Regions from separate parts of the Pseudomonas sp. GW822-FHT06B12 genome, predicted to be linked through region 1. Evidence: riboswitches for the same ligand, from Rfam matches in the RefSeq annotation. Region 1 holds a riboswitch; the other holds the start of a gene.
What was found. A riboswitch is a leader RNA that binds a small molecule or an ion and turns the genes downstream of it on or off. The one in region 1 is predicted to bind cobalamin.
Positions count from the first base shown of each region.

Region 1 (15,514 bases):
GGCGTGGCGCAGCACTTCGTCGACATACATGTCGACCGAGGCGTGATTCTGCACCTGCATCGGGTTGGCCAGGCGCAGGCTCGGGTAGTCCTCGGGCAACTGCTGCGCAGCTTCCGCGAGCAGCGCCAGGCTGGAGTCGCCGCTGCACAGAATCACCAGTTCGGCAGGGGTTTGGCCAAGGTCGGCAATGTTGTCATCCGAGACGAAACCGCCGGGCTGGGTCCTGAGCAGGTGCATGAGTTAAACGCTGAGCGCAGCGCGCAATTGCGCTTCGAGCAAGGCGGCGTCCAGTTGCTGACCGATCAGCACCAGACGTGTGCTGCGCGCTTCATCTGCGGCCCACTGACGGTCGAAGTGCTTGTCAAAACGTGTGCCCACGCCCTGGATCAGCAGGCGCATCGGCTTGTTGGGGATCGCGGCGAAACCCTTGACCCGCAGGATGCCGTGCTGGACTACCAATTGGGTCAGGGCATCGAGCAACAGGCTTTCGTCGGCTTGTGGCAGTTCGATGGAAATCGAATCGAAAGCGTCGTGATCATGGTCGTCATGATCGTGATCGTCGCCATCGTGGTGGTGATCGTGGTGACTGTGACGGCTGTCGATGTGTTCTTCAGAGCCGGCACCCAGGCCGATCAACACGTCCAGTGGCAGACGACCGCTGCTGGCTTCGATGATTTTCACCGCTGGCGGCAACTCTTCAGCGACTTCCAGGCGCACTTTGGCCAGATCCGCCGGGCTGATCAGGTCGGCCTTGTTGAGGATCACCAGGTCGGCGCTGGCCAGTTGGTCGGCGAACAGCTCGTGCAGTGGCGATTCGTGGTCCAGGTTCGGGTCGAGTTTGCGCTGGGCGTCGACCTGATCCGGGAATGCGGCGAAGGTGCCAGCGGCCACGGCCGGGCTGTCGACCACGGTGATCACCGCGTCCACGGTGCAGGCGCTGCGGATTTCCGGCCACTGGAAGGCTTGCACCAACGGTTTTGGCAGGGCCAGGCCAGAGGTTTCGATGAGAATGTGGTCGAGGTCAGCGCGACGGGCGACCAGCTCACGCATCACCGGGAAGAACTCTTCCTGAACGGTGCAGCACAGGCAGCCGTTGGCCAGCTCATACACGCGGCCGTTGGCTTCTTCTTCCGTGCAGCCGATGGAGCATTGCTTGAGGATTTCGCCGTCGATGCCCAACTCGCCGAACTCGTTGACGATTACCGCGATGCGCCGGCCCTGGGCGTTATCGAGCATGTGTCGGAGCAAGGTGGTTTTGCCCGAACCGAGGAAGCCGGTAACGATGGTGACGGGAAGTTTGGCCAGTGTTTTCATCGGATGCCCTTTGGCTAGGTGGCGGGCATACGGGACGACAACCGGCGGCGCTTGAGCGCGCGGATGAGTTCGCCACCGGATCACCCCGCCCGGTTGTAGTGAGAATCTGTGACGAGGCAGGTCTCCTGGCTGACGGTGTGCCGGTCTTTCGACTGGCGATTTCTGCACCTTCCCGCGCCTGAAAACAAAAGAGCGCAGTGGCATGGCAGAAACGAAACCGTTCACAGTTGCGGGGGCAGCCGCGGCATTGACCGCGTTCCCTTCTTAGCTTCGGCGCATGCGCCAAAGAACCTCGAAAGCGCAAGGCTACGCATCGCATCGGGGCGGGTCAATGTTCGGGCAGAGATCTGTGGTGGTTGATATGACGCCATCGCGAGCAGGCTCGCTCCCACATTGAAACGCGGTCAACTGTGGGAGCGAGCCTGCTCGCGATGGCGGCACCTCGATATCGAGTTGAGAACGCTCGCCAATTGACGCCCCGCCCTCGCCCATGCTCTCCTACACGCCTTGTTACGGGTGCCCTTCACAGGGTGAAACGGGAAACCGGTGAATCATGTGCTTTACTCAAAAGCCATGTCAGTCCGGTGCTGCCCCCGCAACGGTAAGCGAGCGAAGAATCAGATCCACTGTGTCAGCAGTTCGGCATGGGAAGGCGATTCTTGCAGGTTCGGCGAATGCCAGCCCCTCGTGAGCCCGGAGACCGGCCCGCAACACATCAATAACAAACCCGCGGTGGGCGGGCGCTGTTTTAGCCTCTGCGTGCCTGGCTTGCGGGGGTTTGCATGCGCTCGATTCACCCACTGACTGACCAGAGGGAAGCGCCATGTCGATCATCAGCAGTACTCGCCACGTCACCGCCAGCACCACCTCCACCCTGAGCCAACGCCTCGTTGCCGCTATCGGCGCATCGATTCTGGGCGCTAGCCTTGTGTATTTCGCCGGCTTCTCGCACATCGAAGCGGTGCACAACGCCGCCCACGACACCCGTCACAGCTCTGCTTTCCCGTGCCATTGAGACCCGCTGACATGATCAAGCGTATTGCGCAAACTGCAGGTTTCACCGGCTTGCTGGCCGCCCTGCTGCTGACCCTGCTGCAAAGCTTTTGGGTCGCGCCGCTGATTCTTCAGGCGGAAACCTACGAAAAGGCCCCAGCGGCTGAAGTCCATGAACATGCCGAAGGTGCAATGGCGGGCCACACCCATGATGCAGAAGCCTGGGAGCCGGAAGACGGTTGGCAACGCGTGCTGTCGACTACCGGTGGCAATCTGGTGGTCGCCGTCGGTTTTGCGCTGATGCTCGCCGGTCTCTACACCTTGCGCGCACCGACCCGCACCTCTCAGGGCCTGCTCTGGGGGTTGGCCGGTTATGCAACCTTCGTCCTGGCACCAACCCTGGGCTTGCCGCCTGAGTTGCCGGGCACTGCCGCCGCAGACCTGGCGCAACGGCAGATCTGGTGGATCAGCACCGCAGCGTCCACCGCCGTCGGTATCGCACTGATTGTGTTCGCCCGGCACTGGCTGCTGAAGGTGCTCGGCGTCGCCATTCTGGCCGTGCCGCATATCATTGGCGCCCCACAGCCTGAAGTGCATTCGATGCTGGCCCCGGAAGCCCTCGAAGCTCAGTTCAAAATCGCTTCGCAGTTGACCAACGTCGCGTTCTGGCTGGCCCTGGGCCTGATCAGTGCCTGGTTGTTCCGCCGCAAAAGCGAAGGTCAATACCACGCATGAGTGAAACGGGCGCAGCGCCGACCCTGGTGGTCGGCCTGGGCTGCCAGCGCGGCTGCCCGGCCAGCACGCTGCGCGCGTTGCTCGATCAGGCGTTACAGGCTCATCACATCGAATTGCAGGCGATCAAGGCTTTGGCCAGCATTGATCTGAAACGTGATGAGCCCGGTCTGATCGAATTGGCCGCACAACTGGCGCTGCCATTGCTGTTCTTCAGCAGCGAACAATTGGCCAGCTATCAACCGCAACTCAGCCATCACTCGCAAATCGCCTTCGAGCGCACCGGTTGTTATGGCGTTGCCGAAAGTGCTGCGCTGGCCCTCGCCGAACAACTGGCCCAGGCGCCGGCAAAATTGCTGATCCCGCGACAAAAATATGCCCAGGCAACGTTTGCATTGGCCGGCGCTGCGTAAAATCCCCGATAATCCCCGCCTTCGATCATGAGCAATCTTCATCTGAAGCCTTGCTTTGACAATTTTTCACAGGAGCCGGCCATGACCGTCTACTTCATTGGCGCAGGTCCCGGCGACCCGGAACTGATCACCGTCAAGGGCCAACGGCTGATTCGCAGCTGCCCGCTGATCATTTACGCCGGCTCGCTGGTGCCTGAAGCCGTACTGGAAGGCCATCAGGCTGAACAGGTGGTCAACAGCGCCGAATTGCACCTGGAACAGATCATCGAATTGATCAGGATCGCCCATGACAAAGGCCAGGATGTGGCGCGAGTGCATTCCGGCGATCCAAGCCTGTATGGGGCGATCGGCGAGCAGATTCGTTACCTGCGCGAGCTGGGCATCCCGTTTGAAATCATCCCAGGCGTCACCGCCACGGCCGCTTGCGCAGCGCTGTTGGGCGCCGAGTTGACGCTGCCGGACATCTCGCAAAGCGTCATCCTGACCCGCTACGCCGACAAAACCGCGATGCCGCCGGGCGAAGAGTTCAGTAGCCTGGCCCAGCATGGCGCGACCATGGCGATTCATCTGGGGGTCAATCACCTGGAAAAAATCGTCGCTGAACTGCTGCCGCATTACGGCGCGGACTGCCCGATTGCGGTGGTTCACCGGGCCAGCTGGCCAGATCAGGATTGGGTGGTGGGGACGCTGACGAACATCGTCGAGAAGGTTCAGGCTAAGGGGTTTCGGCGTACGGCGCTGATTCTCGTCGGCCGGGTGTTGGGCAGTGACAATTTCAGCGAATCGTCGCTGTATCGCGCCGGGCATGCGCATCTCTACCGCCCTTAGGCCCTCATCGCGAGCAAGCTCGCTCCCACAGTAGATCTTCAGTGAGCACAGAACTTGTGTGCGACCAGAATCAAGGTGGGAGCGAGCTTGCTCGCGATGGCGTCAGTGAATTTCACCCATAAAAAACGGCGCTCACGGGGCGCCGTTTTTTATGTCGCAGCGAACACCTTAGTAGTAGGCGTTTTCTTTCTGCGTGTGGTCGGTCACGTCACGTACACCCTTGAGCTCGGGAATACGCTCAAGCAGCGTGCGCTCGATACCTTCCTTCAAGGTCACGTCTGCCTGGCCGCAGCCCTGGCAGCCGCCACCGAACTTCAACACGGCGATGCCGTCTTCCACCACATCGATCAGGCTGACCTGACCGCCGTGGCTGGCCAGCCCCGGGTTGATTTCGGTTTGCAGGTAGTAGTTGATGCGTTCGTTGACCGGGCTGTCGGCGTTGACCATCGGTACTTTGGCGTTTGGCGCCTTGATGGTCAGCTGGCCGCCCATGCGGTCAGTGGCGTAGTCGACCACGGCATCGTCCAGGAACGCTTCGCTGAACGAGTCGATGTAAGCGGTGAAGCTTTTGAGCCCCAGCGCAGTGTCTTCAGGTTTTTCTTCGCCCGGCTTGCAATAGGCAATGCAGGTTTCGGCGTATTGAGTGCCAGGCTGGGTGATAAAGACCCGAATGCCGATCCCCGGGGTGTTCTGCTTGGAGAGCAGATCAGCCAGATAATCGTGGGCGGCGTCGGTAATGGTAATGGCGGTCATGGAAATTCCTCGCAGGCTTGGGCGCAGTTTACGCCAATCATCGCGCCGGACAAAGTCCCAGTATTTTTGTCGGGAAAGAACCGGTCGCCGCAAGGACGACCGGCGAGTCGATCAGAGGTTTTCGTAGCGATTCATGTCCAGTACGCCCTCTTCCACCGGATCGGTTTCGTGGATGTATCGGCTTAGATCGTGGAAATACTGCCAGAACTGCGGGTGGCTACGACGAATGCCCCAGCGCTCGACGATTTTCTCGAAGCTCCGGGCATCCTTGGCATTCTCCATGGCAGCAGCAAACTCCGGCACCTGTTCAGCGGGAATGTTGAACATGAAGTTCGGGTAGCTGCTGAGCACACCGGGATAAATGGTCAATGTGTCCAGCCCCGGCTGATAGCGCAGTGCCTCGCCGAGCAGGAACGCCACGTTGCTGTGGGCACGGTTGCGCAGCAGGCTGTACACCTCGCGCTTGCCGCTGCGACTTTCGATGCGCAGCATCGTCGTTTCCGGCAGTTGATCGATTACCTTGAGCCCGGCCGCCGGGCGCGATGTCAGGCGGCTCAACGCCTGCTCGGCATTCTGTAAGGCCGGATCGATATTGGGCCGTGAGCAATAGGCGCCGTCGCAACGGTTGATCGGATCAGGTCTGGCGTTCAGGTCGCCGTAACGCATCAGCAATTGCTGGGCGAAGTCGCGTTTCGGGTCCTTCTGGTCAAGCATCAGCGCGGTCGACTTATCGTTGTCGATGCTTTCGTAATCCAGCCACATCTTGAATTTACCGCTGCTCTGATACCAGTCGTCCAGATACCCGTCACGCGAATCGGCCGGCATCAAACGCAGGAAATTCTGCTCGGCGCCGTTACGGATCAAGTCGAAATACAGTCGGGTCTGCGCCTGATGGGAAACGTTGCCGAACACATCAAAGTTGACCGCCAACTGATAATAGGTGCGCTCCAGCAACGGGAAGTCGAACAGCCACATGGTCTGCGGCACTTCACCGATCAGGCCCTTGCTCACCGACGCACTGTCAAAATGCCGGAAGATGCTCAGCAAGGCGTTGTCGTTGCCGGCCCACAAGGTCGACCAACTCGGCGCTGGCGCATCGGCGTAGGTGTCACGACGCAAGGCTTCGTACTCGTTACGCTTGTCGCGGTAGGCGTGCCACAGGCTCAACACACTGCCGACATCGTCATTCTGACCGGGCATGGCCAGCAACGGCGTGGCTTTGCCGCGGTATGCCGGATCAGTGATGTACAGGTCGTGTTCTGGCGCCTGGAAGAACGCCCAGAAGTTGTCGCGAATCACGTCGGTTGCAATCTGCCCACGACAGACCGGGCCACGGATAAAGGTGCGCACAAAGTATTCGGCGTTATCGAGCATGAACTGATAGCGCGCCTGCGCCGGGATTGCCTGGAAGGTCTCGAACGGGTTGGCACGGCGTTCCGGACCATAACCGGGCAAGGCGTGGACCTGCCAGTTGCCGTTGTAGAACAGGGTTTTGATCCGGGCCATTTTCGCCGAGCTCAGCGGATAGGTGATGTGCGTCTTGTGCACGATCACCCCTTGCACCGGCCACAAGCGGTAATACACCTGAGTGCCCGGATCATCGTTCGGGCGGCGGCTGTTGATCAGGTCGATCGGTTTGCCTGTCGGTGTGCGTGAACGCACCCACTGGAAGAAATGCCCCGGTTCGCCGTCCTTGAAGTAGATATGCGCCAGAAACCAGTGTTCGAACAACCAGCGTGCCACCAGACTTTCACGTGCGCCCGGTGCGTTGAGCAGGTTTTCCCACTGGACCACCTGCAAGGCTTCTCTGGCGCTGGGGACCAGACCCTGCTGGTCGATCGGCGCACCGGAGGCCAGCCAGCGTTGCAGTGTCTGATACTGCTGATCGGTCAGCCCCGTCACCGCCAGCGGCATGCCTTCTTTCGGATGGGCGCCGGCATAGGCCTCGAATTCCCCGGGCATCGGGCACATGTTCTCGCGCTCGAGCCCCAGCACAATCTCTTCCGGCAATTTGGCGTTAGGTTGCAGCGGCGTCCGATGGCCGAGCTCAAGCATGCGCGCCATCAGCGCAGCCTGACTGCCCTGAGCGTCGAGTACCGAGTAGAAGTCCTTGCGTTGCCAGGCCGCTTTGCCAAAAGCGTCATAAAACAGCCGTGTCGGTTCCGACGCCTTGCTGCGTTCACCGGCATAGACCGGGATCTTGTTCGCGCCACGCGCCGCACCTTCGCCACTGCCCAGGTTGAGCTGACAGGCGGCGTCGTAGCAGGCATGGCAGGCCACGCATTTTTCAGTGAAGATCGGCTGAACATCACGGGTGTAGGAGATCGCCGGCGCCGTGCCTTGTGCTGTGGCGACACTGCTTATAAGCAGCACAAAGAGGCTGATGAAAACGCGATTCGACATATCCCTGGTCCCGATCATGAAAAAACGTCGCGATTCTACCGTCCTGGCCCAGCCATCAACATGAGCGATATTCATGCAAAAACAGCTCATGCTCTAAAAGCGCACAGGTTTGCTATGATGCTGGCCCTTCGTAATGGCCTTACCAGGTAGTCCTAATGTCCGATCGCAGCGCTCGCCTACACGCCCTCAAGCAAGCCCTCAAAGAGCGCATCCTGATTCTCGATGGCGGCATGGGCACAATGATCCAGAGCTTCAAGCTCGAGGAGCAGGACTACCGTGGCAAACGCTTTGCCGACTGGCCAAGCGACGTCAAGGGTAACAACGACTTGCTGGTACTGAGCCGCCCGGACGTGATCGGGGCGATCGAGAAGCAATACCTGGATGCCGGTGCCGACATTCTGGAAACCAACACCTTCAACGCCACCCAGGTATCCCAGGCCGACTACGGCATGCAGGGCCTGGCATACGAGTTAAACGTAGAAGGCGCACGCCTTGCACGCAAGGTGGCAGACGCCAAGACCCTCGAAACTCCAGACAAGCCACGTTTTGTCGCCGGTGTCCTGGGCCCGACCAGCCGCACCTGCTCGCTGTCGCCGGACGTGAACAACCCTGGCTACCGCAACGTGACCTTCGATGAACTGGTGGAGAACTACACCGAGGCCACCAAAGGCCTGATCGAAGGTGGCGCCGACCTGATTCTGATCGAAACCATTTTCGACACCTTGAACGCCAAAGCCGCGATCTTCGCCGTGCAAGGGGTGTTCGAGGAACTCGGTTTCGAGCTGCCGATCATGATTTCCGGGACCATCACCGATGCCTCCGGCCGCACCCTGTCCGGCCAGACCACCGAAGCCTTCTGGAACTCCATCGCCCACGCCAAGCCAATTTCCGTCGGCCTGAACTGCGCCCTTGGCGCCCGCGAGCTGCGTCCGTACCTGGAAGAGCTGTCGAACAAGGCCAGCACCTACGTGTCGGCGCACCCGAACGCTGGCCTGCCGAACGAATTCGGTGAATACGATGAACTGCCGGCGCAAACCGCCAAGGTCATCGAAGAGTTCGCCCAAAGCGGTTTCCTGAACATCGTCGGCGGCTGCTGCGGCACCACGCCGGGGCACATCGAAGCCATCGCCAAAGCCGTCGCCGGCTATGCGCCACGGCAGATTCCGGACATTCCCAAGGCCTGCCGTCTGTCGGGCCTGGAGCCGTTCACCATCGATCGCAGTTCGTTGTTCGTCAACGTCGGCGAGCGGACCAACATCACCGGCTCCGCCAAATTCGCCCGGCTGATCCGTGAAGACAACTACACCGAAGCCCTGGAAGTCGCCCTGCAGCAGGTCGAAGCCGGCGCGCAGGTGATCGACATCAACATGGACGAAGGGATGCTCGATTCGAAGAAGGCCATGGTGACCTTCCTCAATCTGATTGCCGGCGAGCCGGACATCTCTCGCGTGCCGATCATGATCGACTCCTCGAAATGGGAAGTCATCGAAGCCGGCCTCAAGTGCATCCAGGGCAAGGGCATCGTCAACTCCATCAGCATGAAGGAAGGCGTCGAGCAGTTCATTCACCACGCCAAACTGTGCAAACGCTACGGTGCCGCCGTGGTGGTGATGGCTTTCGACGAAGCTGGCCAGGCCGACACCGAAGCGCGCAAGAAAGAAATCTGCAAACGCTCCTACGACATTCTGGTCAACGAAGTCGACTTCCCGCCGGAAGACATCATCTTCGACCCGAACATCTTCGCCGTCGCCACCGGTATCGAAGAGCACAACAACTATGCGGTCGACTTCATCAACGCCTGCGCCTATATCCGTGACGAACTGCCCTACGCGCTGACCTCGGGCGGTGTGTCCAACGTGTCGTTCTCGTTCCGTGGCAACAACCCGGTGCGTGAAGCGATCCACTCGGTGTTCCTGCTGTATGCGATCCGCAACGGCCTGACCATGGGTATCGTCAACGCCGGCCAGCTGGAGATCTACGACCAGATCCCTGCTGAACTGCGCGACGCGGTCGAAGACGTAGTGCTCAACCGCACCCCGAATGGAACCGACGCCCTCCTCGCCATTGCCGACAAGTACAAGGGCGATGGCAGCGTCAAGGAAGCCGAGACCGAAGAATGGCGCGGCTGGCCGGTCAACAAGCGTCTGGAGCATGCGCTGGTCAAGGGCATCACCACGCACATCGTTGAAGACACCGAAGAATCCCGGCAGTCCTTCGCCCGGCCGATCGAGGTCATCGAAGGCCCGCTGATGTCGGGCATGAACATCGTTGGCGACCTGTTTGGCGCCGGCAAGATGTTCCTGCCGCAGGTGGTGAAATCCGCCCGCGTGATGAAGCAGGCGGTTGCGCACCTGATCCCGTTCATCGAACTGGAAAAGGGCGACAAACCGGAAGCCAAGGGCAAGATCCTGATGGCCACGGTCAAGGGCGACGTGCACGACATCGGCAAGAACATCGTTGGCGTGGTGCTCGGCTGTAACGGCTACGACATCGTCGACCTCGGCGTGATGGTCCCGGCAGAAAAAATCCTGCAAGTGGCCAAAGAGCAGAAGTGCGACATCATTGGCCTGTCCGGCTTGATCACGCCTTCGCTGGACGAGATGGTCCACGTGGCCCGCGAAATGCAGCGCCAGGATTTCCATCTACCGCTGATGATCGGTGGCGCGACCACCTCCAAGGCTCACACAGCGGTGAAGATCGAACCCAAGTACAGCAACGACGCGGTGGTCTATGTCACCGACGCCTCACGCGCTGTCGGCGTGGCGACCCAGTTGCTGTCCAAGGAACTGAAGGCCGGTTTCGTCGAAAGAACCCGCGAGGAATATGTCGAAGTCCGCGAGCGTACGGCTAACCGCAGTGCCCGCACCGAGCGCTTGAGCTACCCGGCGGCGATCGCCAAGAAGCCGCAGTTCGACTGGAGCAGCTATGAGCCGGTCAAGCCGACTTTCACTGGCGCCAAGGTGCTGGACAATATCGACTTGAAGGTGCTGGCCGAGTACATCGACTGGACACCGTTCTTCATCTCCTGGGACCTGGCCGGCAAGTTCCCGCGCATCCTCCAGGACGAAGTGGTCGGTGAAGCCGCCACCGCGCTGTACGCCGATGCCCAGGAAATGCTCGCCAAACTGATCGACGAGAAGCTCATCAGCGCTCGCGCGGTGTTTGGCTTCTGGCCGGCCAATCAGGTGCACGACGATGACCTGGAAGTCTATGGCGACGACGGCAAGCCGTTAGCCCGCCTGCATCACCTGCGCCAGCAGATCATCAAGACCGACGGCAAGCCGAACTTCTCCCTGGCCGACTTCGTTGCGCCGAAAGACAGCGGCATTACCGACTATGTCGGTGGTTTCATCACCACCGCCGGGATCGGCGCCGAAGAAGTCGCCAAGGCCTACCAGGACGCTGGCGACGACTACAACTCGATCATGGTCAAGGCGTTGGCCGACCGTCTGGCCGAGGCCTGTGCCGAATGGTTGCACCAGCAGGTCCGTAAAGATTACTGGGGTTACGCCAAGGACGAGACTCTCGACAACGAAGCGCTGATCAAAGAACAATACACCGGCATCCGCCCTGCCCCTGGTTATCCGGCCTGCCCGGACCACACCGAGAAAGGCACGCTGTTCGCGCTGCTGGATCCTGAGGCCAGCGAAATGCACGCCGGTCGCAGCGGGGTTTTCCTCACCGAGCACTACGCGATGTTCCCGGCCGCCGCCGTCAGCGGCTGGTACTTCGCCCATCCGCAGGCGCAGTACTTTGCCGTGGGCAAGGTCGACAAGGATCAGGTGCAGAGCTACACCGCGCGTAAAGGCCAGGAGCTGAGTGTGAGTGAACGCTGGTTGGCGCCGAACCTGGGTTACGACAACTAAGTTGCTCTGTTAGCCACAATACTGTGGCCAACAGAAACCCCTGTGGGAGCGAGCCTGCTCGCGATAGCGTACTGACAGTCGACATCAATGTTGACTGATAGGTACCCATCGCGAGCAGGCTCGCTCCCACATTTGATTTGTGTATGCCGTGGATTGTCTATGCTTGCCTCATACACACCGGTGACGAGGGATTTATGGACGATCCAGTCGACAACAAACCACCCAGCTTCTGGCAGATGCTGCAGAGCGTGATGGCGGCGGCATTTGGCGTGCAAAGTGGCAAGAACCGCGCCCGCGACTTCACGCACGGCAAGCCGAGCCATTTTGTGCTGCTTGGCATTCTGTTCACGGCGGTCTTTGCGCTGACGCTGTTCGGTATCGTCAAACTGGTCCTGCATCTGGCCGGGGTTTAGCCCGACATCAATGCATCAGCGCTTGCAGGCTGAACGGATAGCGATAACTCAGCGGACGATCCTTGGCCGAAAGACTGCGAAAGTTCACGCCGTAGTTCTGCGTGGCACCGATGGCCAACAATCGCCTCGCTTGCGCCCGGTCAATCAACTGCAACAGCGGAATCTGCCGATCACGGCCACCATATCGTTCGACGTGGACGCCCTGATCATAGTCATGCAACTCCACCAGCGCCCAACCACCCAGACTGAAATGGCCGCCCAGCAAGACGCTCAGGCGACCATCGAGCAACGCTTGCAAAGCTGCCGGAGAGGTATTGACGGCGCTGAACAGCGCGCCTTTGCCTGGCGTGCCACCCGCCTCTTGATAAGCCTGCATTGCCCCGAACGCCATTTCATCGTTGGCGGCCCAGATCAGCGACGTCTTCGGATAGCGCTTGAACAGCAATGTCGCCTGCTCATGGACGCGCTGACGACTCCAGGCGCCGTACACCAGTTGCCGCAAATGCACCTCGGGGTGCTCGCGCAACGCCCGCATCATGCCCTTTTCACGCAACTGCGAGGCCGGCGTGATTTTCAAACCGGCAAACGCCAGCAACTCGAGTTTCTGGCCTGGGGCGACCGGAGGATGCAGGCGGATCAACTCCTTGAGCATCAGGTAACCGCCCTCCTCATCGTTGGGCACCAGGCTACCGAGTAAATTGGGGTATTTTTCCTCGCGATTGCCGAGCAACGCCAGTTGATCGGCGTTTAGCCCGCTATTGACGATAAACAGCTTCACGCCGCTGCCCTCGGACAGCCGCAAAATTTCCGGCGCAACATATTGCTCGTTGGCGAACACCAGATAGTCCGGTCGATTTGGCCCTTGCAGGGCTTCACGAGCCTGTTTGATCGTGGTTTCAGGCTTGCGCTCGGAATACTGTATCTGCAAGTCCATGCCCAGGTCCCGGGCGGCGGCCTGCATGAATTGCGAATAGCTGAGCCAAAAGGTTTCTGCAGAGGTGCCGGGGCTCAGGAATAGCACCGACGCCGCTTGAGCGCCCGAGCCATAGACCGTGCAAACCGTCAGTAACACCCCATAGAAAAACTTGAACATTGAATATCCGAGCCCCGGAAATTAGCGCGCATTATAGCCGGCGAAATGCTGGCAAATCGCGATTAATTAGCGTTTTGTCCGACAATCTTCGGAACAGGGCTCGGTCACGCTTACCTATTGATGGCTGACCCAGAACACCGCAGTGCCCACTACCAGGATGATCAGGAACAGAATTGCCCATGCATCGACAGTGCTATCGCTTTTCCGTGCTTTGGTTGGGTTGCTCATTGCATCGCCTCTTGTCGGTTTTATCGGTGATTGCATAAAGACTCGAGCACAGTTAAGTAGAGGATTGCCCGCACCACAAATGTGGGTAAGACAATAACCAGTCTCATTAGTCGATTTGGTTCTTTACATATACTCAAACATCACTTTTGCGCATAAACGCAAACTGGTATCTTGCCTCGGCTCCGTGGGGAGTGCGCGGCCGTGCGCGCAGAATTGCCAAGGCAGTATCGGAATCAAGCGAGCGAAAAGCGCAGCTGTTCCTGATTGGCCCAAGCCTGAGAACAGGACCTATATGTACGTATACGACGAGTACGATCAGCGGATCATCGAGGACCGCGTCAAGCAGTTCCGTGATCAGACCCGACGCTATCTGGCAGGCGAGCTGAGCGAAGAAGAATTCCGCCCCCTGCGCCTGCAAAATGGCCTTTACATCCAGCGCTTCGCCCCGATGCTGCGGGTTGCCGTGCCTTATGGCCAACTGACTTCGCGCCAGACGCGAATGATGGCCAAGATCGCCCGCGACTACGACAAGGGCTACGCCCACATCAGTACCCGGCAGAACGTACAGTTCAACTGGCCGGCGCTGGAAGACATTCCGGACATCCTGGCTGAGCTGGCTACCGTGCAGATGCACGCGATCCAGACCAGCGGCAACTGCCTGCGCAACGTCACCACCGACCAGTTCGCCGGTGTCGCTGCCGACGAGTTGATCGACCCGCGTCCCTGGTGCGAAATCGTCCGTCAGTGGACGACCTTCCACCCGGAATTCGCCTACCTGCCGCGCAAGTTCAAGATCGCCATCAACGGTTCGACGTCGGACCGCGCAGCCATCGAAGTCCATGACATCGGCCTTGAGCCCGTGCACAACGCTGCTGGCGAGCTGGGTTTTCGCGTGCTGGTCGGTGGCGGCCTCGGTCGTACACCGGTCGTCGGCGCGTTCATCAACGAATTCCTGCCGTGGCAAGACCTGTTGAGCTACCTCGACGCCATCCTGCGTGTGTACAACCGCTATGGCCGTCGCGACAACAAGTACAAGGCGCGGATCAAGATTCTGGTCAAGGCCCTGACGCCTGAAGTCTTCGCGCAAAAAGTCGATGCGGAAATGGAACACCTTCGCGGTGGCCAGACCACGCTGACCGAAGCCGAAGTGCATCGCGTCGCCAAGCACTTCGTCGATCCGGACTACAAAGTCCTGGACGATCAGACGACAGAGCTGGCTGATCTCGACAAGCAGCATCCGGGTTTTGCTCGCTGGCGCACCCGCAACACCCTGGCTCACAAGAAGCCGGGATATGTGGCCGTGACCCTGTCGCTCAAACCAACCGGCGTTGCGCCGGGCGACGTGACCGACAAGCAACTCGATGGCGTTGCCGACCTGGCCGACCGCTACAGCTTTGGCCAGTTGCGCACCTCCCACGAGCAGAACATCATTCTGGCTGACGTCGAGCAGAGCCAGTTGTTCGCCCTGTGGGGCGAACTGCGCGAGCAAGGTTTCGCTACGCCGAACATCGGCCTGCTGACCGACATCATCTGCTGCCCGGGCGGCGACTTCTGCTCCCTGGCGAACGCCAAGTCGATCCCGATCGCTGAAGCCATCCAGCGCCGTTTCGACGACCTGGACTACCTGTTCGACATCGGCGAACTGGACCTGAACATCTCCGGCTGCATGAACGCCTGTGGTCACCACCACGTCGGCCATATCGGCATCCTCGGGGTGGACAAGAAAGGTGAAGAGTTCTACCAGGTGTCCCTCGGCGGCAGCGCCAGCCGCGACGCCAGCCTGGGCAAGATCCTCGGCCCGTCCTTCGCCCAGGACGACATGCCGGATGTGATCTCGAAGCTGATCGACGTGTACGTGGAACAACGTACCGAAGACGAGCGCTTCATCGACACCTATCAACGTATCGGCATCGACCTCTTCAAGGAACGCGTCTATGCAGCGAATAATTAAGAACAACGAGGTCATCGACGAAACCTGGCACTTGCTGCCCAAGGACGCGACCTTCGACGGCATTTCCAACTGCGACGACCTGATCGTGCCGCTGGCTCTGTGGCGCGATCACGGTCACGCCCTCAAGGCTCGTGATGGCGGTCTGGGTGTATGGCTGGACGCCGATGAAGAAGCCGAAGAAATCGGTGATGACGTCGCGCACTTTCAGGTCATTGCCCTGAACTTCCCGGCCTTCACCGACGGGCGCAACTACTCCAACGCGCGCCTGCTGCGTGACCGCTACGGCTTCAAGGGCGAACTGCGGGCAATCGGCGATGTGCTGCGCGACCAGCTGTTCTACCTGCACCGCTGCGGTTTCGACGCTTATGCATTGCGCGCAGACAAGGACCCGTACGAAGCACTTGAAAGCCTCAAGGACTTCTCGGTGACCTACCAGGCCGCCACGGACGAACCGCTACCGCTGTTCCGTCGCCGCTGATCGACAAAAAACCTTGAGCCCGGCGCATGTGCCGGGACTCAAGGTTTTT
Region 1 is NZ_JBXALR010000015.1:108,665-124,178, forward strand. Features, by position in the region: gene cobN (cobaltochelatase subunit CobN) at 1-237, opposite strand, end outside; gene cobW (cobalamin biosynthesis protein CobW) at 241-1,314, opposite strand; cobalamin riboswitch at 1,413-1,624, opposite strand; cobalamin riboswitch at 1,812-2,037, shown strand; gene AC1RKH_RS25765 (CbtB domain-containing protein) at 2,138-2,329, shown strand; gene AC1RKH_RS25770 (CbtA family protein) at 2,341-3,042, shown strand; gene AC1RKH_RS25775 (cobalamin biosynthesis protein) at 3,039-3,452, shown strand; gene cobM (precorrin-4 C(11)-methyltransferase) at 3,534-4,280, shown strand; gene nfuA (Fe-S biogenesis protein NfuA) at 4,449-5,033, opposite strand; gene AC1RKH_RS25790 (fatty acid cis/trans isomerase) at 5,145-7,436, opposite strand; gene metH (methionine synthase) at 7,592-11,302, shown strand; gene AC1RKH_RS25800 (DUF2970 domain-containing protein) at 11,497-11,715, shown strand; gene AC1RKH_RS25805 (ABC transporter substrate-binding protein) at 11,723-12,808, opposite strand; gene AC1RKH_RS25810 (nitrite/sulfite reductase) at 13,329-14,987, shown strand; gene AC1RKH_RS25815 (DUF934 domain-containing protein) at 14,971-15,465, shown strand.

Region 2 (15,514 bases), on a different contig from region 1:
CAGGCCAGATAAGCACCGACCAACGCAGCGATTTCAAAACCGCCGAGGTTGAACAACGTCTGCAACACGTCGCCGCGCTGAGCGGCATGCAACGTCAGAGCGCGTTCAATCACCTGGGCTTTATGGCTGACACCTGCCGCGTCCAGACCGGTGCCCGGCCCGGTCAGATGCGCTACCGGGCAATCGAGCAGTGCACAGGCCACAGCACTGGCGGCGGTGGTATTGCCGATGCCCATCTCGCCACCGATAAACAGCTCGGAGCCTTCAGCGATCGCCCGCAGCACGCTGTCACGGCCGGCCTGCAAGGCTTGCTCGCCCTGAGCCTGGGTCATTGCCGGGCCGTGCACGAAGTTTGCGGTGCCCGGTCCGATATGCAAATGACGTACACCCCGCAGACTCAACGAAGGCGTGACAGTACCGAGGTCGATCACTTCCAGTCGTGCCTCAAGTTGCCGCGCCAACACGCTGATCGCCGCGCCACCGCTGACAAAGTTATGCAGCATCTGCCCGGTGACTTCCTGCGGGAACGCCGAAACCCCTTCGGCGACCACCCCGTGATCACCGGCAAAAATCGCAATCCACAGCTGATTCAAGCTCGGTTTGACCCGACCTTGCAGCCCCGCCAATTGCACCGCCACCAACTCCAGCTGCCCGAGGGAGCCCGCCGGTTTGGTCAGTTGCTGCTGCCGAGCTGCCGCCTGCTCATGCGTTTGCGCATTGATCGGTTTGCACGGGTTCAACCACCAGGAATGAGTCATAACACAGTACCTTTCAAAGTCAGGGGCAGGCCGGCGATGGTCAACACGACACGCTGACAGCGCTCAGCCAGGGCTTGATGCAGCCAACCGGCTTCATCGACATAGCGGCGAGTCAATTCGCCCAGCGGCACGACACCCAGACCGGTCTCGTTGCTGACAAAAACAATTTCCCCTGGCAGCGATGCCAGGCACTCCAACAAAGCTTCACGCTCACCTGCCAGACGCTCGGGATCTTCAAGCATCAGCAGATTGGTCAGCCACAGGGTCAGACAATCCACCAGCAGGCAACGCTCGGCGCTCGCGGTTTCGCGCAACACCCGGGCCAGTTCCAGTGGTTCTTCAATGAGCGCCCATTCAGGCGGACGGCGCTCGCGGTGATGAGCCACGCGAGCACTCATTTCGCCGTCCAGTGGCTGACTGGTGGCGATGTACGTCACCGCCAGGCCGCTTTCGCTGGCGAGCTTTTCAGCCAGACGGCTTTTACCGGAACGGGCGCCGCCGAGGATCAGTTGCAACATGGTCATAACCTTTTAATTGGCGGTGTAACGACAGGCCCCATCGCGAGCAGGCTCGCTCCCACAGTTGACCGCGTTCCAATGTGGGAGCGAGCCTGCTCGCGATGAGGCCGGTACAGCGTCCTCAAAACCCGCAGAGCTCACGCAGCAGCCCGGTGTCCAAATGCTTCTCCACCAAATCCGCCAAGCGCTCGATATCGCGCTCGCGCAAGGCGTGGTAATCGACTTCCTGCACGTTCTGCAAACCAGCCCAGCGCAACAGCGCACTGCACGCCGCCGGGGATTCGAACAGACCGTGCAAGTACGTGCCGAGCACCTGTCCATCGGCGCTTTGTGCGCCGTCGCTGCGACCGTCATCCAGCAGCACCGCTGCCTGCTCCAGAGCAACGCCGGTGGTGACCCCGGCGTGAATTTCATAACCGCTGACTTCGGCGTTTTCCAAGGCCAGACGTCCGCGCACATTGCGCAGCTGTTTCTCTTCTTCAAGCACGGTTTCGAACGCCAGCAAACCGAGGCCGGCGCTGGAGCCCGCCGCACCTTCCAGCCCCAGCGGATCATGCAATTGCTCGCCGAGCATTTGCAGACCGCCGCAAATGCCGAGCAGCTTGCCGCCGTAACGCAAGTGACGGGCAATGGCCGTGTCCCAGCCGTTGCTGCGCAGGTAGACCAGATCGCTGCGCACGCTTTTCGAGCCCGGCAGGATGATCAGGTCGGCAGGCGGAATCGGCTGCCCCGGACCGACGAACTGCAGATCGACCTGCGGATGCAGGCGTAGTGGATCGAAGTCGGTGTGGTTGCTGATACGCGGCAGCACCGGCACCACCACTTTGAGCACCTGCTCGGCCTTATCGGTCTGGCGCTGATCGATGCCGTCTTCGGCTTCCAGATGCAGGTCGATGACATACGGCAGCACGCCGATTACCGGTTTGCCGGTACGTTCCTCCAGCCAGTCGAGGCCCGGTTGCAGCAAGGCGATGTCGCCACGAAAACGGTTGATGATGAAGCCTTTGACCCGCGCCTGCTCAGTGGCTGACAGCAGTTCCAGCGTACCCACCAAGTGCGCGAATACCCCGCCGCGATTGATGTCGGCGATCAGCACTACCGGGCAATCCACGGCTTCGGCGAAGCCCATGTTGGCAATGTCACCGGCGCGCAAATTGATCTCGGCGGGTGAACCCGCGCCTTCGACCATCACCACCGGATAGGCGGCACTCAAGCGTTCATGGGAGGCCAACACAGCTTGCATCGCGATGGCTTTGTAGTCGTGATAGGCGACCGCGTTCATGGTGGTCACGGCGCGTCCGTGAATGATCACTTGCGCGCCGGTATCGCTGTTGGGTTTGAGCAGCACCGGGTTCATGTCGGTGTGCGGCTCAAGGTTGGCCGCTTGGGCCTGCACTGCTTGAGCGCGACCGATTTCGCCGCCGTCAGCGGTCACCGCGCTGTTGAGTGCCATGTTCTGCGGCTTGAAAGGAGTCACGCGAACACCCTGGCGCGTCAGCCAGCGGCATAGCGCAGTTACCAGGGTACTTTTGCCGGCGTCCGAGGTGGTGCCTTGCACCATCAGCGTGGTCATGGGGTTTCCTTGGCGTAGGCTTCGAAAGCGTGCTCGAGACGCAGCCAATCGGCTTCATCGGCCGGCAAACCAAAACGCAGGCTGCTGTTGTGGGTGAACAGCCGCAGCAAGATGCCCTGCCGAGCCATGAATTCATGCAGGTGTTCAGCGCGCTCGGTGATCAACCACTGAAACAGGGCACAACCACCTTGTGGCTTGAAGCCGTGGCGCTCGAGGACTTCAGCCAGACGCTGACTTGCTTCTTCACTGCGCAAGCGTTGGCGCGCGTGCCCTTGGGTGTCACGCAAACAGACCTGACCCAATACCCGAGTCGGTCCGCTGACCGCCCAAGGCCCGACCTGTTCGGCAAGCAGCTTGAGCAACTTGCGCTCAGCCAGCACGAAGCCCAATCGCACCCCGGCCAGACCGAAAAATTTGCCGAACGAACGCAAGACGATCAAACCAACCTGATTCGCATACGACGACAGGCTTAACTGCGGGGTGTTGTCCATGAACGCTTCGTCGACCACCAACCAGCCGCCGCGCTGTGCCAGTCGGGCATGCCAATCGAGCAAGCGTTCCGGGGTCAGGCTCAGGCCCGTGGGATTGTTCGGGTTAACCACCACCAGCACGTCGAGGCTATCGAGAAAGAAGTCGACTTCCTGCTCCAGCACTTCACGCACGATATAGCCGTTGCGACGCCAGGCCTCGGCGTGCTCGGCATAACACGGCGAGAGCACGCCGACTTTGCCGGCACGGCGCAGGCGCGGTAGCAGCTGGATAGCCGCCTGCGAGCCGGCGACCGGCAGCACCTGTGTGGCGCCGTAGTACTCGCGTGCGGCCTGTTCCAGGCCATCATCGGTTTCCGGCAAACGCGCCCAGGCCCGCAACGGTATGTCCGGAATAGCCCACGGCCAAGGTGCCAGACCGCTGGACAAGTCGAGCCAATCGGCTTCGGCGATGCCGTACTGCAACGCCGCCTTGCGCAAGCGGCCACCGTGCTCAAGCATAAAACTCAGCCCCCACACAGAGAATCAGCAACCACAACCACACCCCGCGCTGAACCAGTTGCCAGCCGCGATCGATGGAGTTTGCATCTGCCGGCACACCTTCGCCTAACTGTGGACGCTGATGCAGCTCACCATGATAGATCGCCGCACCGCCCAACTCGACCCCAAGGGCGCCGGCGCCAGCGGCCATCACCGGCCCGGCGTTCGGGCTGTCCCAGGTCGGCCCCTGGGTGCGCCAGCATTTGAGTGCCAGGCGGGTCTTGCCCAGCAGCGCGTAGGTCAACGCCACCAGACGCGCCGGGATGTAGTTGAGCACATCGTCGATTTTCGCCGCCGCCCAGCCGAAGCGTTCAAAGCGTTCGTTGCGATACCCCCACATGGCGTCCAGGGTATTGCTCAGACGATAGAGCACCACTCCCGGTGCACCGGCGACGGCAAACCAGAACAGTGCGGCGAACACCGCGTCACTGCCGTTTTCCAACACTGATTCGGTGGCGGCGCGGGCCACTTCGGTAGAGTCCAGCTCACTGGTCTGTCGGCTGACCAGATAGCCGACACGCTGGCGCGCTTCATCCAGATCGTCGCTGCGCAGAGCCTGAGCCACTGGCTCGACATGTTCGCCGAGGCTGCGCAGGCCAAGGGCGCAATACAACGCCAGGATCTCGACGATCCAGCCAACGTAGGGCAGCCAGGAAAACGCCGTCACCAGCAGGGTCAGCGGCAGCACCGCCATCACCCAGGCGGTAACGCCATGACTGCGCCAGCCACGGCCGGCGGAGTTGAAACGTTGCTCGATACGATCGGCAAAACGGCCGAACGCCACCAGCGGATGCCAGCGTTTGGGTTCGCCCAGCAGCGCGTCCAGCGCTACCCCGGCGACACTCAGCAACGCCACACTCATTGACTCACTCCCCAAAAATTTTCGTACAACAGTTCACTTAGCGGACGCGCCTGCGCCCAGCCTTCAAGGACCAACATCGGCGCCGGGTAAAATTCCTTGACCGGTCCCAGGCACAACACCGCCAGCGGTTTGGCTCCCGGCGGCAGGCCGAGCAGATCCGCCAGTGCCTGAGGCTCGAACAACGAGACCCAGCCCATGCCCAGACCTTCGGCACGGGACGCCAGCCAAAGATTCTGGATCGCGCAGGACAACGACGCCATGTCCATTTCCGGCAAGGTCCGACGGCCAAAAATATGCCGCTCGCGATCATCCATCAGCGCGGCGACCAGCACTTCGGCGCAGTCGTTGATGCCTTCGACTTTCAGCTTCATGAACTCGTCGGAGCGTTCGCCCAGCGCCTCGGCGGTGCGTACCCGCTCCTCTTCCACCAGTTGCTGGATCTGGCCACGTAACGCCCGGTCGCTGATGCGGATGAACCGCCAGGGCTGCATCAAGCCGACACTCGGGGCCCGATGCGCCGCTTCTAGCAAACGCCGGAGCAGCTCGGGTTCGACGCTGCCACCGCTGAAGTGACGCATGTCACGACGTTCGGCAATCGCGCGATAAACCGCTTCGCGCTCGGCCTCTGAAAATGCGTTGTCTGTCATGGCCTCTTCGCGGGCAAGCCCGCTCCCACAGGGTTCAGGTCTGGCGCAAACAGCGCGGCGATCGCCGATGGATTGGAAGGGAAATAGAAGTGCACATAAGAAGCCGTCATCCGCCCTTCACGGTAAACCGCTTCGGCGCCGCGCCCACCGTTTGGGCTCAGACCACGGGCGATCGGCTCAAGCTCGGTGCTGGTCAACGAATGGTGGTATGTGTGGCCGCGCAGCGCGCCTTCCGGCAATTCGACCGCTTGCAAGGCCAACGCCGCCAGACGCTTTTGCATCACCGCATCACCCGCCAACAGCCCTACCAACTCAGCACGCGTACCGTCGACATCAGTCAGTGAGTCGAGCAAATACAGCATGCCGCCACATTCCGCCAGCAACGGCTTGCCAGCGGCGTGGTGCGCGCGAATCGCATCGAGCATTGTGCTGTTTTCAGCCAACGCCACGTGGTGCAATTCCGGATAGCCACCGGGCAGATACAGGCTGTCGGCTTCTGGCAGATCACAGTCATGGATCGGCGAGAAGAATCGCAACTCGGCGCCCATCGCCCGCAGCAAGTCGAGGCTCGCGCCATACGTGAAGGCGAACGCTTCGTCACGAGCCACGGCAATTCGCACACCCGCCAGCAACGGCTCGGCAGCGATCACGTCAGGCGCGGCGAACTCGACGGCGGGCGGCAACGCCACTTCGCAACTGCTGGCCAAGGCTTCGGCGGCTGCATCGAGTCGCAGGTCAAGGTCGTTCAACTCACTGGCCTGGACCAAGCCCAGGTGACGGCTCGGCAGTTCGATCGCGGTTTCCCGGGACAAGGCGCCATACCAGCGCAGGCCTTCGGTGAGGCTGCCTTCGAGCAGTTGCGCGTGACGCAAGGTGCCGACGCGGTTGGCCAAGACACCGGCGAACGGCAAGTCCGGCTGATAACGCGCCAGCCCCAACGCCAGCGCGCCGAAGGTCTGGGCCATGGCGGTGCCGTCGATCACGCCCAGCACCGGCACGCCGAAGTGCCGCGCCAGATCGGCGCTGGACGGCGTGCCATCGAACAGGCCCATGACGCCTTCGATCAAGATAAGGTCAGCCTCAGCGGCCGCGTCCCACAACAACCGACGACTTTCCTGTTCGCCGACCATCCACATGTCCAGCTGATACACCGGCGCACCACTGGCGCGCTCGAGAATCATCGGATCAAGAAAGTCCGGGCCGCATTTGAACACTCGAACCTTGCGCCCCTGATTGCGATGCAAACGGGCCAGCGCGGCGGTGACGGTGGTTTTGCCCTGACCGGAAGCCGGTGCGGCAATCAATACCGCCGGGCAGAAACGACTGCTATTCATATAAAGAGGCTCACAGCTCAACGCCTTTCTGCGCTTTGATCCCGGCCTGGAAGGCGTGCTTGATCATGCCCATTTCAGTGACGGTGTCGGCCAGCTCGATCATTTCCGGCTTGGCGCCACGACCGGTGACCACCACATGCTGCATCGGCGGACGCGCCTGCAAATCGCTGAGCACCTGGTCAAGGTCCAGGTAACCGTGCTTGAGGGCAATGTTCAGCTCATCGAGCACCACCAGGCCAATGTCCGGGTCACGTAGAAGTTCACGGGAGACTTCCCACGCGGCCTCGGCGGCGGCGATATCGCGCTGGCGATCCTGGGTTTCCCAGGTGAAACCTTCACCCATCACATGGAAGCGCACTTGTTCCGGGAAGCGGCGGAAGAACAGCTCCTCGCCGGTACTGCTGCGCCCCTTGATGAACTGCACTACGCCGCACTGCATGCCGTGGCCCATCGCCCGGGCAAGCATGCCGAACGCTGAACTGCTTTTGCCCTTGCCGTTGCCGGACAGAACCAGCAGCAAACCGCATTCGTTCGGCGAATTGGCAATGCGCTCATCGATCACGGCTTTCTTGCGCAGCATGCGCGCCAGATGGCGTTCGTCACGATCAGGGGAATCAGTCATGGGGGAGCTCTCCGTTGAGGCTGGATAACGGCGGGCAGGCATAGAAATAGACGGCAAGAAGCCTGGCATCGCCCACCGTGATGCCGCTGGATGGATCAGGCCGGTCTCCGGGCTCATGAGCGGCGGGATGGCCGAACTGCGCGCCTTCCCATGTCGACCTTCGACACAGTGGCTCAAAGCGCAGTTTTTACTCATTTACCGTTGCGGGGGCAGCGCCGGGATCGTCGCCCGCTCTGTCAAAGAACGCGCCCTCACCGGCTTCCCTGTTTCACTCGGTCGACCACTGGGTCACAGAGCACCTGAAACAAGTCGCGAAGGTTAGAGGGTTGGGGGTGGAGCGTCAATTAAAGCCGGGGACTCATCGATAGATAGAAACCGACCTCGATCAATAAACTGGCGCCAATCTTGTGCCACACTGAAAGCAGTGATATCAAAGAGCCACAACCTTACACCACAAGAACAAAGGGTGAGCAGCATGCAAGGCATGATCATCAGTAATCCCAAGCTGGAATTCCTGCGTCCGGTGCTGGAGCGCTGGTTCGAGTGTATCGACCGCTACAACGCGGTACGCGGCGATAATGAAAGTCCTTACTGGTTTGACGAACGCGCCAACCTGAGCCTGCTTTCGGCAGCGGCATGGATGGCAGAAATGGTCACCCTTGAACAGACTCCGACGAAAAAGCAGATCGAGGAAGGCGAGCGTAATGGCCGCGCCGATCTGTTTATCGCAAGCGGAGAAGAGCGCGCCTATCTTCAGGCCACCCAACGCTGGCCACGGGTCAATAACCTGAACCTCACCCAGGCCCTGCTTGATGCCGTGAGCGATGCGAAAAAAATCAGCTATGCCAGCGACCTGAAGCTCGGCTGCCTGTTCGTCGCCCCACAAAAGACCCAACACAGTCCTACCCCGGAAGAACTCCAGGACATGGTCGACGACCTGCAAAAGGAGCACACCTGCGCCGTGGCCTGGTACTTCCCCTACGCCTACCGCAAATTGCACAACGAAGCCGGCAACTACCATCCAGGTATCGCACTGTTGCTCAAAGAGGCACGCGGCTGATAACACGAGGAACAAAACGTCAAAAGATCGCAGCCTGCGGCAGCTCCTACAGGAGCTGCCGCAGGCTGCGATCTTTTCCATCAACCCATTACTTTTTGCGACAAAGCGTCAGACCATCGCCCAAAGGCAACAACGACAGATCGACACGCGAATCATCCTTCAAGGCACGATTAAGTGCCTGGATGGCTCGGGTGTCTTCGCTCGCGGGATTTTCTTCCAGTACTCGCCCACTCCACAGCGTGTTGTCGAATACCGCCAACCCACCGCTTCGCAGCAGCCGCAAAGCGCTTTCCAGATAAGCCGGATAGTTGGCCTTGTCGGCATCGATGAAGATCAGATCGAAGCAACCGCCCTGCCCTTGCTGCTCAAGTTGAGCCAGGGTTTGCAACGCGGGCGCCAAACGCAAATCGATGCGCTCAGCAAGGCCTGCCTCCTGCCAGTAACGGCGCGCCGTGGCGTTGTACTCTCCGGGAATGTCACAGCAGATCAGCGAACCGTCATCCGGCAAGGCGGCCGCCATGCACAAAGCGCTGTAGCCGGTGAAAGTGCCCACTTCAAGCAAACGCCTGGCGCCCGTAAGCTTGACCAGCATAGCGAGAAACTGCCCCTGCTCGGGCGCTACCTGCCAGCGCGCCATCGGCAGCGCCTGGGTTTCATCACGCAAACGGCGCAGCAGCGGCGTTTCGCGCAAGGAAACGTCGAGCAGGTAGTTATAGAGGGAATCGTCGAGATTGAGTGTGCGAGCGGTCATGACAACCTCTGCAGGCTACGGATTATGCGCTAGATGTTCTGGTTGAATAACACGCTTGGCGCTCAGGTAGGCTCTCTGCCAATAGGCCTTGGACAAGCTGTCCAGCTTCACTGTACCGCCGGTGGCTGGCGCATGCACGAAGCGACCTTCACCGACATAGATCCCGGCGTGGCTGACGTGCGAACCGCCATTGGTGGCAAAGAAGATCAGGTCACCGGTTTGCAACGCCTCTTGGCCGATTTCCGGCGCTTGCATGCCGATCATCTCGCTAGTCGAACGCGGCAGGGAAATACCCGCTGCATCACGGTAGACGTAGCCAATCAGGCCGCTGCAATCAAAACCCGAGTCCGGTGTATTGCCGCCCCAACGATAAGGCGTGCCGACCAGACCCAACGCGCGAATCAGTACGTCTTCAGCGGCAGGCGAGAAAGATTGAGCGGGAGCAAAAACCGGAGCGCGAACAACTTTAACAGGCGGCGGAGTACGACTGGCACAGGCGCTGAGCAGCGCTGCGAAGAAGATAAGCGCGAGGCGGGCCGACATCGTCATATACAGAACATCCTGATCTGGCTGCGGCTTTCTCTGCCGAGAGGCTGAAAACAAAACCGCGTAAGCAGGGCTTACGCGGTTAGTTAGTCAACAATAGATCAGGATTCTAGCGGCTACGCGCCAAACTTCAAGTAAGACTTTAAGTTAGCCTTACAAAAAGTCCGCTTACTTGCGTGCCGTGACTGTCGTTGGCGCCATAGCGAGTGCTCGCTTGGCTTCAATGAAGGTCTTGCTCCAGTAGCTGTCGCCCAGGTTATCGACCCGGACACCACCGCTGCGGCGGCTGCTGGAATGGATGAACTGGTCATCACCCAGGTAGATCCCGGCGTGACTGACGCGACCGCGACGACCATTGGTAGCGAAGAACAGCAAGTCGCCAGGCTTAAGGTTGTTGCGAGAAACCAGCGGGGCATCCACGTTGATCATTTCGCGAGTGGAGCGTGGCAAGTTCATGCCAGCCTCTTCACGAAACAGATAACCGATGAAACCGCTGCAATCGAAACCGGCTTCAGAGGTACCGCCCATACGGTAACGGGTACCAACCAGGGACAGACCACGTTCGAGGATGCTGTCGGCCAGAACTGGAAGCTGGTAAGGCTTGCGGCCAGCGAAATCGGCCAGTTCTTTTTCGGTAGCCAGTTCTTCCTGGTAAATAACGGAAGACTGGGCAGTCGCTGAATTTTTAATCTGCTGATCGTTTTGTTGCGAGACCGGGGAATGAACCGCGCAACCAAAAAGCAGGGTGACAAGTGCGAGAGGCACGAGGGGTGCGAAGCGATTTAGCATGGGCACGACCGTGGCTGAAGTTGTAAAGAAGGCGAGACTATGCCTTCTATCGCCCTCATTTGCAAATTCAATCGATCCAAATGTGACTTATCGGTTTCTCGTTAACATCTAAGCGCTTAAGCCCATTTTAAATCTGCACGCGCCGTGAATACCTTTCCGGAAGCGGGTTTTCTGACGTCTGAAACATGCCGAAACGCGCTGCAGGCCGCAGTTTTACCAGCCCAGGGTTTCTTTGAGGAAGGGGATCGTCAGCTTGCGCTGAGCCTGCAAAGAGGCCTGATCGAGGCGTTCAAGCAGCTCGAACAAAGCGCTCATGCTGCGAGTACCGCGAGTCAAAATAAAATGCCCGACTTCGTCGGTCAGGTGCAGACCGCGACGCGACGCGCGCAATTGCAATGCTCGCAACTTGTCTTCATCGGACAGGGGCCGCATCTGAAAAATCAGCGCCAGGGTCAAGCGGGATTTGAGGTCAGCGAGTTTTACCGGCAACTCGCGTGGCGAGGTTGAAGCGGCGATCAGCAGGCGCCGACCACTGTCACGCAGGCGATTGAACAGGTGGAACAACGCCTCTTCCCAATCAGCCCGCCCCGCCACTGCCTGCAAGTCATCCAGGCAGACCAGTTCGTACTGTTCAAGGTTGTCGAGGATCTCGATACCGCGATCCAGCAACTCGGCCAACGGCAGGTACACCGCCGGCTCCCCCAACTGCTCAAAGCGCAAGCACGCGGCTTGCAGCAAATGCGTACGCCCTACGCCGTCCTTGCCCCAGAGATAGATCAGGCTTTCGGTCCAGCCGGCGTCGGCTTCGCACAGCCGCTCGACATAGCCGAGTGCAGCGGCATTGGCGCCGGGGTAGTAGTTGATAAAGGTAGCGTCATCACGCAGACGCACACCTAGGGGCAGCTGAATCGGTTTCATGCTGACTGAACAGTTCCAAACGAACCGTTAGTGGCCTCTGTGTAAAGTTTGCAAAGTTTATACCCGTGACGCCGGCCGCACAATGCAGCAGACCATAAGCAAAATCAAAGGTTTGCGTTAACTTGCGGGTATCGGCGAGGTTCGTTTGACGGCGTATGTGACAGCCAGGAGTGCTCTACAGGCCTGCCCGGCAACGCGCCGGGCAACCTTGAGCGCTTAATCGACGGCGCTGATCAATCAGAATCTTCCGCACCGCTGTACATTCCAGAATCCTTATACAAATCATGCACATGGCGCACCAGCACCATAATCACCGCAGCCACCGGCAATGCCAGCAAGATCCCGGTAAAGCCAAACAACTCACCGCCCGCCAGGATCGCAAAGATCACCGCCACCGGATGCAGACCAATTCGGTCTCCTACCAACAACGGCGTCAGCACCATGCCTTCCAATGCCTGACCGACCATGAACACCGCGACAATCCCGATCATCGGATACAGATCGCCACCAAACTGAAACAACCCGGCGATCAATGCCGCGCCGATCCCGATCACAAACCCCATGTACGGCACGATCGCTGCCAGACCGGCAATCAAGCCAATCAACAGCCCCAGCTCCAACCCGACCAGCATCAGACCGGCCGCGTAGATCACACCCAACGCCAGCATCACCAGCAACTGCCCACGAACAAATGCGCCAAGCACCTCGTGACACTCGTCCGCCAGCGATACCACTTGCTCTTCGCGATTACGTGGCAACAGGCTGCGCAGCTTCGCCATCATCAGGTCCCAGTCGCGCAACAGGTAAAAGCTCACCACCGGGATCAGCACCAGATTGGCCAGCCAGCCGATCAACGCCAGACCCGACGCCGTGGCGTGGCTGAGCACAATACCGACGATGTCCGTGGTCTGCCCCATATGCTCGCTGATCGCGGCCTTGACCTTGTCGAACTTCCAGAAGCCGTCCGCCAACCCGAGTTTCGACTGCGCCCAAGGCATCGCCGTGTGCTGCAACCAGTCGAGCATCTGTGGCGCCAGTTCATACAAGCGAAACAGCTGTTTTGCGAGCATCGGCACCAACACCAGCAGCAGTGTCATGACGACCAAGGTGAACAGCGCGAACACCGCGACCACCCCCCAGGTGCGCGACAGGCCGAGTTTCTCCAGGCGATCCACCAGCGGGTCGAACAGATAGGCCAGCAACAACGCCACCAGGAACGGCGTGAGGATCGGATGCAACAGGTAGACAAACGCGCACAGCAGGGCCACCCCACCAAGCCAAACCCAACGCCGTGTATCGGCCATGAACCACTCCTGCTTCTATATAAGGAAAGAAAAACCTACCAGCGAAAACTCAGCTGCGCTTTTGGCGCGGGCGCCGGGGCGACCGCAGGTGTCGAACCGCCAACCGCAGGCTGAACCGGCGCAGGCGCAGGCGCAGCACCCGCTGACACCTCTTGCAACTTCGCCAGACTCAACTGCGCTCGCAGTTGATCGGCACTGCCGTTGACTCGATACACGATCCGGTCACCCTCGACACTTTGCAGGCGCGCACCAAACGGCTCCAGCAAATGCCCTAGCGCTGCGTAACGCTCCAGGTTCATGCCTTGCACCTCAAGCAGCTGTTCAGTGGACGCCCCCGGCCTGGCAACAAAACGCGGCGCCAGACGCTGACTCACTGCCAGCAATACCGCATCGGCCAAGGCCGCGGTGTCAGCCCCTTGCGCACTGCCTTGCTCACGCTGGTCACCCAGCCACAAATGCCACTTGGCCTGCCACTGACCACCCTCTTCATGCGCATGCACGGCCAGCAAGGCATCCGCACCGTAGCGTTCGGAAATCCCATGCAACGGCGCCGGATCGTTGCCTTCAAGATGCGGCGCGGTGGCGACGATCTGCTCGTTCAGGTCACCCAGCGGCAAACGCAATGGCAGACCGCGATGCTGAGCCGCACGCCGCAACGGCGCGGCACTGGCCTGACCGTCGCCAACCAGACTTGAGCCTTCAGTCGAATCGTTCAGCCACCAACCGAGAATCGACGGTCTATTGGCACCCCACAAGGCGAGCCCGGCCTGACGCAGCGCCCGATCGGTACTCACCGGGTCGAAGTCGACTTGCAGGCTTTCCGGCGGTCCGGCGTCGTAGCCATATCGGCTGATAATCTGCTGCGGGTCCTTGCGAATCGCCGCCAACCCCGGGTTTTGTGCTGCCTTGGCGTCACCGGTCAGGCGCAGTACCAGGGTTTCCAGCGCACGCTGGGTAGCCTGATCGCGCTCTTCCGGGGCCTGACTGCTGACCGGCTCGCGCACTTGATAGAGACCGTTAACGGTTTGGGCATGACCCGCCAGGCTGACCAACGACAAACAGCCTGCAAACAGAAATTTACACAAACGCATAGAGGATTCCCGACGACAAAAAGCGGCTGGAACAGACCGCATGAACAGACTTGAGCAAGGCTGTGACCACCGGCCTGCGCAAAACATTCACGTGATCGATGGAAGTTTTCACCCTGTCATAACGATAGCCGGTTAACGGCTATACCTTATACAGCCACGAGCGACGTCACCAGCATGGGCATTTTCGGTTTTTTTAACGCGATATGCCCCTGCCCGTCGGCCCGAGGATGGCCGCTGCCCCTCAAGCCTGATAAAATCGCGCGCCTTCGTAGACCGGCAACGGCTGGGAACTCTGAAATGCTTGCGCGGCAATTGCGCCACACGTATTTCAGCGTACTCGCCGAACTCGGTCGTTACCCCTGAATCCCCCCTAAAGGCCTGGATCATGAGCAAGCAACCCTCCCTGAGCTACAAGGACGCCGGTGTAGACATCGACGCCGGTGAAGCATTGGTCGAACGCATCAAGAGCGTCGCCAAGCGCACTGCGCGCCCGGAAGTCATGGGCGGCCTGGGCGGTTTCGGCGCCCTCTGCGAAATCCCGGCTGGCTACAAGCAGCCTGTGCTGGTTTCCGGCACCGACGGCGTCGGCACCAAACTGCGCCTGGCTCTGAACCTGAACAAGCACGACAGCATCGGCATCGACCTGGTTGCCATGTGCGTCAACGATCTGGTGGTCTGCGGTGCCGAGCCGTTGTTCTTCCTCGACTACTACGCCACCGGCAAACTGAACGTCGACACCGCAGCCCAAGTGGTTACCGGCATCGGTGCTGGCTGCGAACTGTCCGGCTGCTCGCTGGTTGGCGGCGAAACCGCTGAAATGCCTGGCATGTACGAAGGCGAAGACTACGATCTGGCCGGCTTCTGCGTGGGCGTGGTCGAGAAATCGGAAATCATCGACGGTTCGAAAGTCGCTGCTGGCGATGCCCTGCTCGCCCTGCCGTCTTCCGGCCCGCACTCCAACGGCTACTCGCTGATCCGCAAGATCATCGAAGTGTCCGGTGCAGACATCGAAAACATCCAGCTCGACGGCAAGCCGCTGACCGAACTGCTGATGGCGCCGACCCGTATCTACGTCAAGCCGTTGCTCAAGCTGATCAAAGACACTGGTGCCGTCAAGGCCATGGCCCACATCACCGGTGGCGGCCTGCTCGATAACATTCCGCGCGTTCTGCCAAAAGGCGCTCAGGCCGTGGTTGACGTAGCGAGCTGGACCCGTCCGGCGGTGTTCGACTGGCTGCAAGAGAAAGGCAACGTCGACGAAACCGAAATGCACCGCGTGCTGAACTGCGGCGTCGGCATGGTTATCTGCGTTGGCCAGGAACACGTTGAAGCTGCACTGAACGTACTGCGTGAAGCCGGCGAGCAGCCTTGGGTCATCGGTCAGATCGCTACCGCTGCCGAAGGCGCGGCTCAGGTTGAACTGAAGAACCTCAAGGCTCACTGATGTCCAAGACCTGTGATGTCGTGGTGCTGTTGTCCGGCACCGGCAGTAACTTGCAGGCCCTGATCGACAGCACGCGGACCGGCGACAGCCCGGTCCGCATTGCTGCGGTGATTTCCAACCGCGCCGACGCCTACGGCCTGCAACGCGCCAGAGACGCGGGTATCGACACCCGCACCCTGGATCACAAGACTTTCGAAGGTCGCGAGGCCTTCGATGCCGCCTTGATCGAATTGATCGACGCCTTCCAACCCAAGCTTGTGGTACTGGCC
Region 2 is NZ_JBXALR010000010.1:23,130-38,643, forward strand. Features, by position in the region: gene cobT (nicotinate-nucleotide--dimethylbenzimidazole phosphoribosyltransferase) at 1-758, opposite strand, end outside; gene cobU (bifunctional adenosylcobinamide kinase/adenosylcobinamide-phosphate guanylyltransferase) at 755-1,276, opposite strand; gene AC1RKH_RS20965 (cobyric acid synthase) at 1,398-2,849, opposite strand; gene cobD (threonine-phosphate decarboxylase CobD) at 2,846-3,838, opposite strand; gene cbiB (adenosylcobinamide-phosphate synthase CbiB) at 3,831-4,739, opposite strand; gene bluB (5,6-dimethylbenzimidazole synthase) at 4,736-5,386, opposite strand; gene AC1RKH_RS20985 (cobyrinic acid a,c-diamide synthase CobB) at 5,383-6,720, opposite strand; gene cobO (cob(I)yrinic acid a,c-diamide adenosyltransferase) at 6,731-7,342, opposite strand; cobalamin riboswitch at 7,424-7,660, opposite strand; gene AC1RKH_RS20995 (hypothetical protein) at 7,818-8,402, shown strand; gene AC1RKH_RS21000 (class I SAM-dependent methyltransferase) at 8,491-9,153, opposite strand; gene AC1RKH_RS21005 (C40 family peptidase) at 9,169-9,702, opposite strand; gene AC1RKH_RS21010 (C40 family peptidase) at 9,868-10,488, opposite strand; gene hda (DnaA regulatory inactivator Hda) at 10,702-11,406, opposite strand; gene AC1RKH_RS21020 (AI-2E family transporter) at 11,640-12,710, opposite strand; gene AC1RKH_RS21025 (DUF2066 domain-containing protein) at 12,746-13,801, opposite strand; gene purM (phosphoribosylformylglycinamidine cyclo-ligase) at 14,187-15,245, shown strand; gene purN (phosphoribosylglycinamide formyltransferase) at 15,245-15,514, shown strand, end outside.
Region 2: another riboswitch for cobalamin. It lies ahead of cobO (cob(I)yrinic acid a,c-diamide adenosyltransferase); the one in region 1 lies ahead of AC1RKH_RS25765 (CbtB domain-containing protein).